Linked DNA regions of Pleomorphomonas sp. PLEO. The main gene of each other region encodes a partner of the protein of the gene in region 2 in a complex. Links are inferred from orthologs where the notes say so. Each region holds a gene or a part of one and is shown on either strand. Other genes may lie near its edges. The genes, in order: AB6N07_RS12130 and uvrB.

Region 1 (7,571 bases), 1.2 Mb from region 2 along the record:
CTCGTCCTCGAAGGTGATGTCCTTGCCGGGCGACGAAGTCTCGGAGGTGTCTTTCGCCAAGACCGATACGATGGCCACCTTCTGACCACCGATCTCCTTGATGACATAGCCCTTGTATTTGCCGTCGAGCAGCGAGCCCTTGGCCGAGATGGTGTTGCCGGAAATGATCGGGAACTTCACCGCGCCGATCAGTTTGTCGAGCTCGGCCGGACCGTCGTCGAACTCGTGGTTGCCGATGGCCATGGCGTCGAAGCCGATGCCGTTCATGAACTCGGCGACCGGTCCGCTCTTGAAGGTGCTGTAGTAGAGCGAGCCCTGGAATTCGTCGCCGGCGTCGAGCACCAGAAGGTTGCCGCCCTTGAGTTCCGCGCGCTTGGCATCGATGGCGCTCTTGACGCGGGCAATGCCGCCGAAGCACTCGCCGGCATCGCTTTCCTTGGCCGAGCAGGTGGAGTCGTATTTGTTGATCGGCTCGATGCGCGAGTGAAAGTCGTTGATATGCAGGATGGTGAGCTGGAAGTCGGCCAGTGCCGTGCCGGCCGACAGCGCCAGTGCGCCCGCCGTGAGAATGCCGACGGCAAGTCTATTCGTCATGCTTCTGTCTCCCCATTCACAAGGTGCCCATAGTCTGAGCCGCCTAAGCAATCTTGGCGTGTTCGGGCGGTCGGCTTCAAGCAATAATGCGCAGTTTTGCACGGCTAGTGGTTCGTCTCCGACATTTGCCGAGGTCCGATACATGCTTCGGGACGAGTGTCTGAGCCTGATGCCTGCCTCTATTCAAATGTGAAACTAGCCCTACTCGGATGGGCTTTTATGACGATCCGCTGGTCTTGATCAGCTCCAGGTACCTGGGAGGCCGAAGTTTGTCGGCCCTGAGCATTTCTCGTGAGGCCACCGAGACGCAGACCGCTTCATTCCTTGGCGGGCTTTGTGATCTCATAAGTGCATTTGAAAGCGGCAGCCGCGACACGATAGGTGTCCTTGGTGTCTGAGGGGGTCTGGACGATGGCATCGCCAACCTTGGCCACCATTTCCTCACCCCAAGGCGCAGTGAAATGAAAGTCGCCTTGTTGGTTGGATACGATGAAGTAGTTCATGTCCTGCCCGATCGGGCGGAAGGCCGAGAAGCCTTCGGCGTCCGGCTTGGATTGGGGTTCGCCGTAACGCTTCGGGAACTTTGTTGCCTTGACGAGGTATTGCTCGTTACCGGTTTCGGGGCAATGGTTGCGGACAACCCAGTCGCCTTGTTCCGCGGGCTTTGACTTGGTCTCCACGCCTTCGCCGAGAATCCTGGTGACAACGATCTCACCCACAACGGCGGGGCGTGCGTCGACGGGAAGAGTCTTCTTGGCGATGCCGGCAATGCCTTGGGATTTCGCCTGTTCCATCAAAGCGACCTGATCCGCCACCTGAGTGGTCTCCGCGGCGTGCACAAGGCCCGGCAAGCTGATGGCTGCCAGAACGGCCAGACGAAGCGGATTGATCCCGAGCATTCTGCTCTCCCTAATATAAGTTGATGTTATCGGCTGCGTTTTGCCCGTGAACTGAGCTCCGGGCGAAGACGCGTGAATTGTTGCGCACCCACCAAATGTATTGAAAGTCTGAAAGTTTTATGTCGGCCCAATGGGCTGCGTTGGGGTTCCATCGCACTTATTCGCCGGAACTCCAGACAGAAGCCGATCTCGCTAGCCCGCTATTTACTGCTACGTTCGAGGAAGCTGTCCACAACCCGCTTCTGGCCGGCTTTGTCGAAATCGACGGTGACCTTGTTGCCGTCGACGGCGGAGACCGTGCCGGGGCCGAACTTGACGTGGAACACCCTGTCACTGACCGAGAATTTCGGCGCCCCGTCCACCACCGACTTGGCGATCAGCTCGCCTTCGATCAGCTTGGGTTGGCCACGGCCGTAGGAGGGCTGGGCCGGCGAGGAGAAGCCGCCACGGCTACCACCGGAAGCCTGGCTGCTCGCCTTCTGGGCCTTCTGTGCGCGCTGCCAGCCGGGCGTTTCGTAGTTCGACTGGAAGCGCTCGACGCTGTCGAAGCGCGAGGCGCCGTAGGGATTCTGACGGCCGAATGACGAGCCGTAGCCACCGTAGGCGCTACCGGTTTCCTTGATCTCGACGTGAGCGGCCGGCAATTCGTCGAGGAAGCGCGAGGGGATGGACGACTGCCAGGAGCCGTGGATGCGGCGGTTGGAGGTGAACCAGATTAGGCAGTGTTTCTTGGCGCGCGTCAGGCCGACGTAGGCGAGGCGGCGTTCCTCCTCAAGGCCGGAGCGACCACCCTCGTCGAGGGCGCGCTGGTGTGGGAACAGGCCTTCCTCCCAGCCGGGCAGGAAGACGGTGTCGAACTCCAGACCCTTGGCCGAATGCAGTGTCATGATGGAGACGGCGTCGAGTTCCTCGCCCGAGTCACGGTCCATCACCAGGGAGATGTGTTCGAGGAAGCCTTCCATGCTCTCGAACTCGTCCATGGAGCGGATGAGTTCCTTGAGGTTTTCGAGGCGGCCCGGCGCCTCGGCCGAGCGGTCGTTCTGCCACATGGCGGTGTAGCCGCTCTCATCGAGGATCAATTCGGCGAGCTCGGTGTGCTTCATGGACGGGATGAGGTCGCGCCAGCGGCCGATGTTGTCCAGGAAGTCGCGCAGCGACGTCCGCGTCTTGCCCTTGAATTCCTCGGTGGCGACAAGCTGGTGCGTCGCCTCGGTGAGCGGCACGCCTTCGGCCCGGCCGTAATCGTGCAGCGTGCGGACCGAGGTGTCGCCGATGCCACGGCGCGGCGTGTTGACGATGCGCTCGAAGGCGAGGTCGTCGGCGGGCTGCATGACGATGCGGAAATAGGCCAGCGCGTCGCGGATTTCGGCGCGCTCATAGAAGCGCGGGCCGCCGATGACGCGGTAGGGGATGCCGGAGGTGACGAAGCGGTCTTCGAATTCGCGCATCTGGAAGGAAGCGCGCACCAGGATGGCGATGTCGTTGAGCGGCGTGCCGCCGCGCTGATAGCGTTCGATCTCGTCGCCGATCGAGCGCGCCTCTTCCTCCGAATCCCAAGCGGAGGCGACGAACACCTTGTCCTCGTCGTCGGATTGCGGCAGGTCGGTGAACAGCGTCTTGCCGAGCCGCGCCTCGTTGTGGGCGATGAGATGCGAGGCGGCACCGAGAATGTGGGCGGTGGAGCGATAGTTGCGCTCGAGCCGGATCACCTTGGCGCCGGGGAAGTCGCGCTCATAACGCAGGATGTTGTCCACCTCGGCGCCGCGCCAGCCGTAGATCGATTGGTCGTCGTCGCCGACGCAGCAGATGTTGTGCGAGCCCTGGGCCAGAAGGCGCAGCCAGAGATATTGGACGACGTTGGTATCCTGATACTCGTCGACCAGGATGAACTGGAAGCGCTTGTGGTAATCGGCCAGCACGTCGGGATTCTGGCGCAAGAGCGTCACCGCCTCAAGCAGCAGGTCGCCGAAGTCGACGGCGTTCAGAACCTTGAGGCGCGCCTGATAGGCGGCGTAGAGCTCGCGCCCGCGGCCGTTGACATAGGCGCGCGCCTCGCCCTCGGGGATTTCAGCGGGGCGCAGGCCCTTGTTCTTCCAACCGTCGAGGGCGGAGGCGAACTGGCGGGCTGGCCAGCGCTTTTCGTCGATGCCATCGGCCTGGATCAGTTGCTTGATGAGGCGAAGCTGGTCGTCGGTGTCGAGGATGGTGAAGTTGCTCTTGAGGCCGACCAGTTCGGCGTGCTTGCGCAGCATGCGAACGCCGATGGAGTGGAAGGTGCCAAGCCAGGGCATGCCCTCGACGACGCCGCCGACCAGTTTGCCGACGCGCTCCTTCATCTCGCGGGCCGCTTTGTTGGTGAAGGTTACCGAAAGAATCTGCGAGGGGAAGGCGCGGCGCGTCGCCAGAATATGGGCGATGCGCGTCGTCAGCACGCGCGTCTTGCCGGTGCCGGCACCGGCCAGCACCAGCACGGGGCCGTCCAGCGTTTCGACCGCCTCGCGTTGTTCGGGGTTCATGCCTTGCAGATAGCCGACGGCCCCGCCCGGACGGGCGGCGGCCATGGCGCGGGCGGCAATACCCAGCGAAGGGGAGGCGTCGAAATCGGTGTCGTCGTGATTCTGGGAAGCAGTCATGAGGAGAACAATAAAGCAACAGGGCGCCGGGGGCGAGAGCATCGTAGGCCTGAAGGAGGCCATTCTTCGGGGCGACAGTCTCGGTTAATATCTGGTAATTCGCTTGGTATTTTTCACTAACGTAGCGTATTTTTATGCAACGTATGAGGAAGGCTAGGTGTTTCTTTTCGTGTTTCAGGCTTCTTTGTTGATGTTTTGAGGGGGGTTCTGGTTTTCGTTTACTTGTCCTTCAAGGATTGAGGCTCAAATCGTCTCGTCGGCCGCCAATCAGGCCTTTTCTCAGTGGAGAGAGGACATGACCATGACATCCGATAGGATGCTTTCCGGGATCAAAAGCTATTTCGTAGGAACGCTTGCGGCCAATGCCGGCCGTGCGCTGGCGGCCTATGCGGAGGACGCGGACAACGCGGCCTGGCGGCTTGAGCCCGGCCATTATCTCGATACGGCGGGCGGCCTCGTCGCGGCGACGCCGGAATTGGCATCCCTTGCCATCTCCTGGTCGCGCGGTTGATGGTGTTCTCGGAAACTCGACTGGGGCGGGCGCCTGGGTTAGCACTCTGTGCTTCCGGCGTTTATGAACCTCAGGGTATTGGTCGAGACCGAAGTTCCCGGCCAATACCTTTTCACTTTTCGAGACGCGACTCCGGACGCAAAAACGCGGGGCACAGCCGGAGTTGCTTATGTTCGCTCCGCTCCGGATCTCGAATTCGTAGTCCTCTGTCTGATACCGGCGAGTTTCGGTGCCAGCCTCTTTGAGGCCGCTATAACCCCTTGATCCGCTCCAGCCAGGCGTCCTCGTCGATCACCTCGATGCCGAGTTCGGCGGCTTTGGTCAGCTTGGAACCGGCGCCGGGACCAGCGACCACCAGATCGGTCTTTTTCGATACCGAACCGGCCACCTTGGCGCCCAGCCGCTCGGCGGTGGCCTTGGCCTCGTCGCGCGTCATCTTCTCCAGTGAACCGGTGAAGACCACGGTCTTGCCGACCACCGGACTATTGGTGGCGACAGGCGCTTCAGCGTCGAGAGGCGTGATTTCCTTCAGCAGGGCGTCAATGGCGGCGCGGTTGTGATCCTCGCCGAAGAAATCGGTAAGTGCCTCGACCACCACGGCGCCGACGCCGTCGATGGCGTCGAGTTCGGCCAGCGTTTCCGGATCGCGGGCTGAGGCCTTCCGCATGGCGTCATAGAAATGATCCCACGATCCATAGGCGCGAGCCAAGAGCTTGGCGTTACCTTCGCCGATGTGGCGGATACCTAGGCCAAAGATCAGCCGATGAAGGTCGATCTGACGGCGCGCCTCGATGCTCTCGAACAGGTTCTTGACCGAAGTCGAGCCGAAACCGGGGAAGTTGCCGAGCCGATTGAGGCCGGTCGCCTCGCGCCTTGCCAGGGTGAAGATGTCGACCGGCATGCGGATGGAAAGGTGCTCGTCTTCCAACGCATGGAAGAATTCGATCTGCTTGTCGCCGAGGCCCTCGATGTCGAAGGCGTGGCGCGAGACGAAATGCTTGAGGCTTTCCACCTGTTGCGCCGGACAGATCAGGCCACCGGTGCAGCGGCGCACCGCGTCGACCTTGCCGGTCTTCTCGTTGATCTCCCGGGTGGCGTGGCTGCCGCAACGCGGGCAGACGGTCGGGAAGGCATAGGGCGCCGCCTCGGCCGGCCTCTGCTCGATCAGCACGTCGACCACCTGAGGGATGACGTCACCGGCCCGCTGGATCACCACCGTGTCGCCGACGCGGATGTCGCGGCCGTCGCGCAGCGGTGCGCCGTCCAGGCCGATGCCCTTGATGTAGTCCTCATTGTGCAGCGTGGCGTTGGAGACGACGACGCCGCCCACCGTCACCGGTTCGAGCTTGGCAACCGGCGTCAGCGCGCCGGTGCGGCCGACCTGAATCTCGATGGCCTTGACGGTGGTCGAGGCGCGCTCGGCCGGGAACTTGTGGGCGGTGGCCCAGCGCGGCGAGCGCGAGCGGAAGCCGAGCCGTTCTTGCAGCGCGAGACTGTCGACCTTGTAGACCACGCCGTCGATATCGTAGCCGAGGTCGGCACGCTGGCTCTCGATCAGCCGGTAATGGGCGAAAAGCTCCTCCTCGGAGTGGCAGCGCACCATCAGTGGGTTGACGGGAAAGCCCCAGTCGGCAAAGCGCTTCACCGTGTCGTATTGCGTCTGGGCCAGCGGTTCGGAGAGATCGCCCCAGGCATAGGCGAAGAAGGACAGCGGCCGGCCGGCGGTGACCTTGGCATCGAGCTGGCGCAACGAGCCGGCGGCAGCGTTGCGCGGGTTGGCGAACAGACGGCCGCTGTCGTTCATCATCCGCTCGTTGAGGGCGGCGAAGTCAGCCTTCTTCATGTAAACTTCGCCGCGCACCTCCACCACCTCGGGCGCTCCGGCTGGCAACTCTTCCGGGATTTCCTTGATCGTGCGGACGTTGGCCGTGACGTTCTCGCCCGTCGTGCCGTCGCCGCGCGTCGCCGCCGTGACCAGCCGTCCGCGCTCGTAGCGCAGCGACATTGAGAGGCCATCGATCTTCGGCTCGGCGGTGAACACCGGCGTCTCGCTGGCGCCGAGGAAGTTTCTTACCTGCTTGACGAAATCATGGAGGTCGGCCTCGCTGAACAGGTTGTCGAGCGACAGCATCGGTTTGACGTGGCGGACCTGAGAGAAGGTCTCGGAGACGGGCGCCCCCACCGCGAGAGAGGGCGAATCGGAGCGCACGAGTTCGGGAAAGCGTGCTTCGATCTCGCGGTTGCGGGCACGCAGGGCGTCATAGTCGGCGTCGGAAATCTCCGGTGCGTCGTTGCCGTGATAGAGGCGGTCGTGTCGGGCGATTTCGGCGGCAAGGCGCTGAAGTTCGGCGGCGGCCTCATCCTGCGTGAGGTCGCCTGTGGGGATGGAAGTGGTCTCGGCCGACATCGCGCGTCTCCCGCTGGGCTCGTTCTTGGCTCGGTTAAAGCCGAATATTCAGCCGGCGCGCAAGGTCTCACAAGGCGGCGACAGCCGTCGTCACCATCAGAGCGCCGGCGAAGGCGGCAAGCACCCCGGCGGTGGCCCGGTTGATGACACCGGCGCCGACATAACGCCGGCCGAGGCGACCGATGGCGAGGCCGACAAGCCCCCAGACGGCCGTCGCGAAGGCTATGGCGGCGATCGTGCCGGCCATCAGGGCCGGTGATGGCAAGCCCGGCGGCAGGATGGCGAAGGCGAGGACCAGCGCCTTCGGGTTGATCAGGGTGATGAGGAACACCCGGCGCGTCGGCATCGCCGTGCCGGAGGCCGGATCGGCGCGCCAGAGCTTGACGGCCGACAGGGCGAGCGCCGCCGATGCCAGGAGCTTCAAAAGGGGAGCGGCGGCCGGCGCGCTTTCTGCCAGCACGCCGGCCCCGAGGCCGAGCAGCGTCAGCGCCAATCCATAGGCGACAACAACCGCCCCCACCACAGCC
Region 2 (7,730 bases):
ATGGGCTGCCGGGCAGCGGATGGGCGACGACGACAAGACATTTCATGGGGCGGACACAGGCTTCTATCTCGCGCCAACGTCCCAAGCTCGGACAGTCAGAACGGCATCGGCGAAATCCCGAGGAGCCTCCCACGGCAGGTTGTGCCCGCATTGAACGACGCGATGCTCATGCCGGCCTTTGAACATCGGCGCATGGTCCGCCGTGCCGCCTGGTTTCAGCGGGTCTTGCGTCCCGTCAAGGGTAATCGCGGCAACGCTGATCGGGGGCTTGTCGGCCAGCCGGGCTTCCAGCGCAGCCAGCGCGGGGTCGCCGGCTGCGAGGCCAAAGCAGAAACGATAAGCGTGAATCACGACGTCGACAAAATCCGGATTGTCTAGGGAGCTCGCTGTTCGCTCAAATGTCTCGTCGTCGAAAGCCCAGGTCGGCGACCATTGCCGCCAGAGGATGCGGCACAGTTCGCGCCGGTGAAGCGACAGGCATTCCCGACCGCGCTCGTGCTGAAACAGATGCTGATACCAGACAGCCAGCTCCAAGCTTGGCGGATAGGCATGGCCGTTCCGCTCCACATCGACAACGTCGTAGCCCGCATAGGAAACCAGTGCCGTCGCGCGTTCTGGCCACAAGGCCGATGCCACGCATGAGGCGACCCCGCCCCAGTCGTATCCGGCGAGAATGGCCCGTTCGATGCCAAGGGCGTCCAAGAGATCGACGAGGTCCTTGCCGAGGGCGGCCTGCTCACCGCTGCGCATAGTCGTATCCGAAAGGAACCGCGTCGGACCGAAGCCACGCAGATAGGGGACGATCACCCTCGCTCCTGCTTCCGCCAGACGAGGCGCGACCTCGTCAAAGGCGTGAGTGTCGTAGGGAAACCCATGCGATAGCACGACCGGCCAGCCGTCGGCCGAACCGAACTCCAGATAGGCAATCTCAAGGGTATCCGTTGTAACTGTTCGCATGAGATCCTCCCGTTCTCGGACAACAAGCAGGCGCACTTTGCTGAATGAAGGCGGTACCGGCTGGATCGTGGGCCATGCGATTTCGGCACACTTGCAACGGCGGCGGGTCAGGATGGTTCCGCGCAAAAGGGGTTTCTAACGCGACGGGACGTAAGTCGCCAACGGTTGGCAGTGCGATCTGCGACGGAGTGCCGCCCCTTCAAGGAGATGGAACGATGGTTCCCTGGTGAAACAGCATTTGCCAGCGGCCGTCGATCAACTTCCAGATCGAGCTGCGGAGCGTGCTTTTTCCAACTGTTCCGTCGGAGCGGCGGCGGCTACTCCGGTAAGTGACAAGCACGGCGTCTGAAGCAATGGAATGAACGGCGAATTCATGCACGTCCGGAACGAGTGCGGTCTCCGCCGCGGATTCGCCAGCTAGGCTCAGGACTCATTGATTGATCCAGAAGATGACGGTGGCTGCGATGCAGATCGCTGACATGAAGGTGTGGGCGCAGCGATCATAGCGTGTGTGGATTCGCCGCCAATCCTTGAGCCTGCCGAACATGATTTCGATCTTGTGGCGCTGGCGATAAAGCGCGACATCGTGGGGGATCTGGATCTTACGGTTGCGCCTTGAAGGGATGCAGGCGGCAATCTTGCGCTGTGCAAGTGCCGCGCGGAACCAGTCGGCATCGTAGCCTCGGTCGCCGAGCAGGGCCTTGGCCCTGGGCAGGGCGTCGATCATGAGCGCCGCCCCTTTGTAATCGCTCATCTGGCCTTCGCTCAGGAGCATGACCAGCGGCCTGCCCTTTGCGTCACACACGGCATGGAGCTTCGAGTTCAGGCCGCCTTTGGTGCGTCCGATACGTCGGGGAACAGCCCCTTTTTGAGCAAGCTGGCTGCGGTCCGGTGCGCCTTTAGGTGGGTTGCATCGATCATCAGTTGGTCGGGTTTCCCGCCCTTTGCGGCGAGCCCGGCGAAGATCTTGTTGAACACGCCGAGCCGGCTCCAGCGGATGAAGCGGTTGTAGATCGTCTTGTGCGGACCGTACTCAGCAGGTGCGTCGCGCCACCGCAGGCCGTTGCGGATCACGAAGATGATGCCGCTGATGATCCGACGATCATCGACGCGCGGAACCCCGTGCGACAACGGAAAATAAGGCGCAATCCGTCGCATCTGCGCCTCCGACAGCCAGATCAGATCACTCATCGCAACGCCTCCTCACGCTGCCATTGAATCAACCAATCTTTGCGACCGCAACCAATTTAATAGGTCCTGAGCCTAGCGCCTCGATGATCGACGCCTTGTCATAGACCGTTCCAGAACTGCCGAACTCGATGAAGTCATCGGCCAGGAGCGCACCCACGGTCTCCGGCGACCGCCGAACCTCCGGGCGGTGCAGCGTCCGCTCAAGCGAACGAAAGAACTCCACGTCGAGATCGAAGGTTGTCATCGTTGCCCTTTCGCTTCGTCATGCGAGCGATGGGTTGCGCTACTTCCCCCACCGCCCCTTCTTCTTTCCGGCAATCGTCCCCGCCGCCGTGCTGGGCGGTGGGCGCTTGGGTGGTTCGCTGCCGAGCGGCACTTCGGTGCGGCCGACGGTCATTTCGTCGAGGCTGTTCTTGCGGATACGGGTGGGCGGGGTGTTGCCGGCCCGGCCGTATTTCTTGCCGCCCGCGAAACCGCCGCCGGCTGCGTCGACGTCGCTCTGGCGGGCCATCGGGTCATCGGCGATGGCCAGTTCCGCCGCCTGCAGCCGCTTCAGCTCGTCGCGCAGGCGCGCCGCTTCCTCGAATTCCAGATCGGCCGCCGCCTTGCGCATCCGCTGCTCGAGGTCGGCCATGTGGGCCTTGAGGTTGTGGCCGATCATCTCGCCTTCCTCGGCGAGGCCGGTGTCGACGCGCACGTGGTCCTGCTCGTAGACCGAGTTGAGCACGTCGCCGATCGACCGCTTGACGCTCTCCGGCGTGATGCCGTTGGCGACGTTGTAGGTCACCTGTTTCTCGCGGCGGCGGTCGGTCTCGGCCATCGCCCGCTCCATCGAGCCGGTGATCCTGTCGGCGTAGAGGATGACCTTGCCGTCGACGTTACGGGCGGCGCGGCCGATGGTCTGGACCAGCGAGGTCTCCGAGCGCAGGAAGCCTTCCTTGTCGGCGTCGAGAATGGCGACCAGCGCGCATTCGGGAATGTCGAGGCCCTCGCGCAACAGGTTGATGCCGATCAGCACGTCAAAGGCGCCAAGGCGCAAGTCGCGCAGGATCTCGATGCGCTCCAGCGTGTCGATGTCCGAGTGCATGTAGCGGACCTTGATGCCCTGCTCGTGCAGGTATTCGGTGAGGTCCTCGGCCATGCGCTTGGTCAGCACGGTGACCAGCGTGCGGTAACCGGCGGCGGTCACCTGCCGCACTTCGCCCAGGAGGTCGTCGACCTGGGTGCGGGCCGGACGGATCTCCACCGGCGGATCGATCAGGCCGGTGGGGCGGATCACCTGCTCGGCGAACACGCCGCCCGACTGGTCGAGCTCCCAGCCGCCGGGGGTGGCCGATACGCAGACCGTCTGCGGCCGCATGGCGTCCCATTCCTCGAAGCGCAGCGGGCGGTTGTCCATGCAGGAGGGCAGGCGGAAGCCATATTCGGCCAGCGTCGCCTTGCGGCGAAAGTCGCCGCGATACATGGCGCCGATCTGCGGCACGGTGACGTGGCTCTCGTCGATGAAGACGAGGGCATTGTCGGGCAGGTATTCGAACAGGGTCGGTGGCGGCTCGCCGGGCGCGCGGCCGGTCAGGTAGCGCGAGTAATTCTCGATGCCGGCGCAGGAGCCGGTGGCCTCGATCATCTCCATGTCGAAGGTGCAGCGCTGCTCGATCCGCTGCGCTTCCAACAGGCGGCCGTGGGCGTTCAGCTCTTCGATGCGGGCACGCAGCTCGCTCTTGATCGACTTGATGGCCTGGGCCAGCGTCGGCTTGGGCGTCACATAGTGCGAGTTGGCGTAGATCTTGACGAACTTCATGTCGGCCGACTTGTGGCCGGTCAGCGGATCGAATTCGGTGATCGACTCCACTTCGTCGCCGAACAGCGAGATACGCCAGGCACGGTCCTCCAAGTGGGCCGGGAACACTTCGATGGTGTCGCCGCGTACCCGGAAGGTGCCGCGCGCAAAGCCGATGTCGGCGCGCTTGTATTGCAGGGCGACGAGGTCGGCGAGCAACTGCCGCTGGTCGATGCGGTTGCCGACCTCCAGGCCGAAGGTCATGGCCGTATAGGTTTCGACCGAGCCGATACCGTAGATGCAGGACACCGAGGCGACGATGATGACGTCGTCGCGTTCGAGCAGCGAGCGCGTCGCCGAGTGGCGCATGCGATCGATCTGCTCGTTGATGGTCGATTCCTTCTCGATATAGGTGTCGGTGCGCGGAACGTAGGCTTCCGGCTGGAAATAGTCGTAGTAGGAGACGAAATACTCGACGGCGTTGTCCGGGAAGAAGCTCTTGAACTCGGAATAGAGCTGGGCGGCCAGCGTCTTGTTGGGGGCGAGGATCAAGGCGGGGCGGTTGGTGGCGGCGATGATGTTGGCCACCGTGAACGTCTTGCCGGAGCCGGTGACGCCCAGGAGCACCTGCGTCTTGTCCTGCTGATCGATGCCGCCGAGCAGGTCGGCGATGGCGGTGGGCTGGTCGCCTTTCGGTTCGTAGGCCGACGACAGGCGAAAGGGGATGCCGCCTTCCGACTTGGGCGGCCGGTCCGGTCGGTGGGGCACCCAGGGCTGGCCGTCGCGGAAGATGTCGCGGCCCTTCTGGATCATCTCCTCCAGCGCTTTGACCGTGGCGGTGACGCCGCCGAGCGGCATCGCCTCGGCCTCTTCCATAGTCACCTGCATGCCGGACACCGGGTTGAGGCCGCCGGCGGCACGCGTCTTCGGATCGGTGGAGCCACCCAGCGAGCCGCCGCGCGACGACTTACGGGTGGTCGGCTCGGCCTTGGCGCGGCGCTTGCCGGGCTTGACGACGGTTTCCTCGACGATCCGCGACTCTGGCGAGGGGGTCGGCTTGGCCGCCTCCTCGGAAACGTCCTTTAGCCAGTCCGAAAAGGAACCCTCGATCGGCACCGCTTCGAACGGCGCCTGCGGCATCTCGGAAAATCCCGGTGCCGGATCGGTCTCGGGGCTAGAAGCGGGCTTGCGGGGTGCCATGGCGCTCTCGTCGATCTCTGGAACGAACAGTTTATCACATCGACCGATGTCAGGGCGTGGCAGCAGGGCGACAGGGGCACTCCCCTGTCGTCAATCGTTGCGGCAGACGCCGTTCACCCACTTGCAGGGTGCACCCGGCTTTCCGACGGCGCCGCCGTATTTGGGCTTTGCCACGGTTGCCGGTGGTGTCGCCGTTACCGCCGGCTGGCTGGACGTGGCGACCGACTGGCTGGGGGGCGTGGCGGGCTGCGACGTGGCGGGTTGCGATGTGGCGGGCTGCGTCGGGGATGGGGCTGTCGTGCTCGGCTGCGTCACCGAGACCGACGGCGCGGTGGTTGGGGCAGGTCGCGCCGTTATCGGCGGTGTGCTGGCGACCACTGGCGGCGGTACGACGGTTGGCCGCGCCGCTTGCGGCTGTGGTTTCGGTCGATAAACCTCGACATTGGGCTGAGGGAGATCCGGCATCGGCGGCCCCGCCGTAACAGGGGGCTGCCGGTAGACGTAGGCCGGCGGCGGCTCGATGTAGACGTTGCCGGGATAGGCTTCTTCCTGCTGCGGCCATTCCTGGTCGCCGTAGACCGGCGGCTGGCGATAGACGGGCGGCGGATTGGCGTAGACGGGGGGCTCACGGTAGATCGGCGGCGGTGAGAAAACCGGCGGCCGCATGATCTGTTGCTCGGCCGACCAGTTGCGGACGGTGCCGAGATAACGCGAGGCCAACCAGCCGCGCGTATTGCCATAGCCGACGTCGCACCAGCTGTCGTCGTCGAGACAACCATAGATATTCACCGGCGTGCCGGGCGGCAGCACGACGATGGGATAATACTGCGCACCAGGGCCGGTGCGCAGGTTGACGGCGGCAAGGACTTCGGCCGGCGCGGCCAGCGCGCCGGTCGTGGAGGAGATCAGGCCGACCAGGCAAAGTGGCGCAGCCAGACGTCGCATACTCATCGCGATTTATTCTCCGTCATGCAGTCCCCTCGGTGGAGCGAATTTGACATTCGAATCCCGTCTTAATTAGGGACGCCAATATCGCAATCGCGCCACTCTAGATCAGTTCGGGCAACCCGGCGCGTCGGGCGGGCAGAACGGCCGACCCGTCCGTGGGTCGATTGGCGGCGGGCCATCGGGGCGCCGATTGCGATCCCAGCCGGGACCCGGGCGGCCTGGGCCGTCTGGACCGGGACCCGCGGGACCACGATCCCAACCGGGACCCGGGCGGCCTGGGCCGTCTGGACCGGGGCCCGCGGGACCACGATCCCAACCGGGACCTGGGCGGCCTGGGCCGTCTGGACCGGGACCTGCCGGACCACGATCCCAACCGGGACCCGGGCGGCCTGGGCCGTCAGGACCAGGACCAGCTGGACCGCGATCCCAACCTGGCTCCGGCCGGCCGGGCCGAGGACGGTTTTGATACCAAGGCCGGTGAGCATAGTGGTTGTCCCAGTAGCCGAAATTGAAGCTCAGGAACGGCACCGGAGCATAGGGCCGTGGCCGGTAGGCCGGGCCGCTGTAGAAGGTGGACAGATAGCGTGACGAGACCCAGCCGCGTTCGCGGCCGTAGGATACGTCGCACCAAGTATAGCCCTGCAGACAGCCGTATAGCTCGACGGGGGCGCCGGCCGGCAGCAGCATGATCGGATAGTATTGCGTGCCGGGACCGGTCCTTAGGTTGACGTTGGCGGTGACTTGGGCGGGCGCGGCGGAAGCCGCTGCCGGAGCAGCCACGGTCGCAGCGGCGGAGAGCGCGGCGATCGACAGCAGGGATTTCAACATTGAGGGTTCACTCCTTCGCCGGTTCCACCGACCGGGCTTTCTATGGTCATGTTTATCGCATCGTTTCCTTGAGCGGGGGCTGAACTTGCCGTTCATAGGCCGTTCATCTGCGACTCAACGCTTGATATGGAACTTGGGTTGCAGATGCGGCGGTAGTGCGGCCTTTTGGGCGGCAAAGGCGAATTTCCTTGCCGTCGAATAGGCGGATGATCTAGCTCTCGCCCATGAATTATCGTCACGCCTTTCATGCCGGAAACTTTGCCGACGTGCTGAAGCACGCCGTGCTGGCGCGCATCCTCGACTATCTCAGCCGCAAGGACGCCGGCTATCGCGTCATCGATAGCCACGCCGGCATAGGTCTCTACGATCTCGCCGCCGAAGAGGCGCTGAAAACGGGCGAATGGCAGGGCGGTGTCGGCCGTATCCAGGCGGCGCGCCTGTCGCCTGCGCTGACCGATTGGCTCGCCCCCTGGCTGACGGCGCTCCGGGCCGTCAACGGCGGCGACGATTTTTTGCTCTATCCCGGTTCGCCGGCCATCGCCACGGCACTAGGGCGCCTCCAGGATCGCTACCATTTCAACGAGTTGCATCCGCAGGACTTCGCGTCCCTATCAGCGCTCTACGCCGGCGACCGTCGGGTGCGCGTCGGTTCGGAAGACGGGTACGTCACCGTGCGCGCCCAGTTGCCGCCGCACGAGAGGCGCGGCCTGGTGATCGTCGACCCGCCCTTCGAGGAGGCCGGCGAGTTCGACCGCATGTTGCGCGCCGTCCATGACGCCCGTAAGCGCTTCGCCACCGGTTGCCTGATGATCTGGTATCCGATCAA

Evidence for each region.
Region 1: the proteins of uvrB (region 2) and AB6N07_RS12130 are in contact, whole or in part, in a crystal structure (PDB 7EGT), measured with the Thermus thermophilus proteins. The link is inferred for Pleomorphomonas sp. PLEO from one-to-one orthologs. Residues at the interface, in WP_096411307.1 of Thermus thermophilus: Glu23, Leu25, Arg26, Asp27, Gly28, Glu29, Arg30, Phe31, Arg55, Glu326, Asp327, Phe328, Glu379, Ser382, Gln383, His398, Gly400, Arg401; in WP_096412145.1 of Thermus thermophilus: His654, Arg656, Phe657, Gln666, Asp668, Glu669, Lys680, Arg681, Leu682, Ser683, Lys685, Tyr686, Ala687.

What each region holds. Positions count from the first base shown.
Region 1 is NZ_CP166625.1:2,614,824-2,622,394, forward strand. Bases 1,411-4,459 are described here. They hold AB6N07_RS12130 (ATP-dependent helicase), read right to left. Parts: upstream 4,127-4,459; coding sequence 1,694-4,126; downstream 1,411-1,693. Other genes in these bases: AB6N07_RS12125 (hypothetical protein), read right to left, coding at 1,411-1,493; AB6N07_RS12135 (hypothetical protein), read left to right, coding at 4,422-4,459. Outside these bases: AB6N07_RS12120 (bifunctional UDP-sugar hydrolase/5'-nucleotidase), read right to left, coding at 1-594; more of AB6N07_RS12125, read right to left, coding at 912-1,410; more of AB6N07_RS12135, read left to right, coding at 4,460-4,637; NAD-dependent DNA ligase LigA, read right to left, coding at 4,888-7,044; AB6N07_RS12145 (hypothetical protein), read right to left, coding at 7,112-7,571. UniProt on the Escherichia coli protein: A helicase with DNA-dependent ATPase activity. Unwinds DNA duplexes with 3'-5' polarity. Translocates on single-stranded DNA with 3'-5' polarity. Initiates unwinding more efficiently from a nicked substrate than double-stranded DNA.
Region 2 is NZ_CP166625.1:1,391,851-1,399,580, forward strand. What follows is about bases 2,232-5,439. They hold uvrB (excinuclease ABC subunit UvrB), read right to left. Parts: upstream 5,129-5,439; coding sequence 2,432-5,128; downstream 2,232-2,431. Other genes in these bases: AB6N07_RS06215 (DUF4440 domain-containing protein), read right to left, coding at 2,232-2,392; AB6N07_RS06225 (SH3 domain-containing protein), read right to left, coding at 5,219-5,439. In the rest of the region: AB6N07_RS06200 (alpha/beta fold hydrolase), read right to left, coding at 64-957; AB6N07_RS06205 (DUF4440 domain-containing protein), read right to left, coding at 1,157-1,336; more of AB6N07_RS06215, read right to left, coding at 2,177-2,231; more of AB6N07_RS06225, read right to left, coding at 5,440-6,079; AB6N07_RS06230 (SH3 domain-containing protein), read right to left, coding at 6,182-7,000; AB6N07_RS06235 (23S rRNA (adenine(2030)-N(6))-methyltransferase RlmJ), read left to right, coding at 7,129-7,730. UniProt on the Escherichia coli protein: The UvrABC repair system catalyzes the recognition and processing of DNA lesions. A damage recognition complex composed of 2 UvrA and 2 UvrB subunits scans DNA for abnormalities.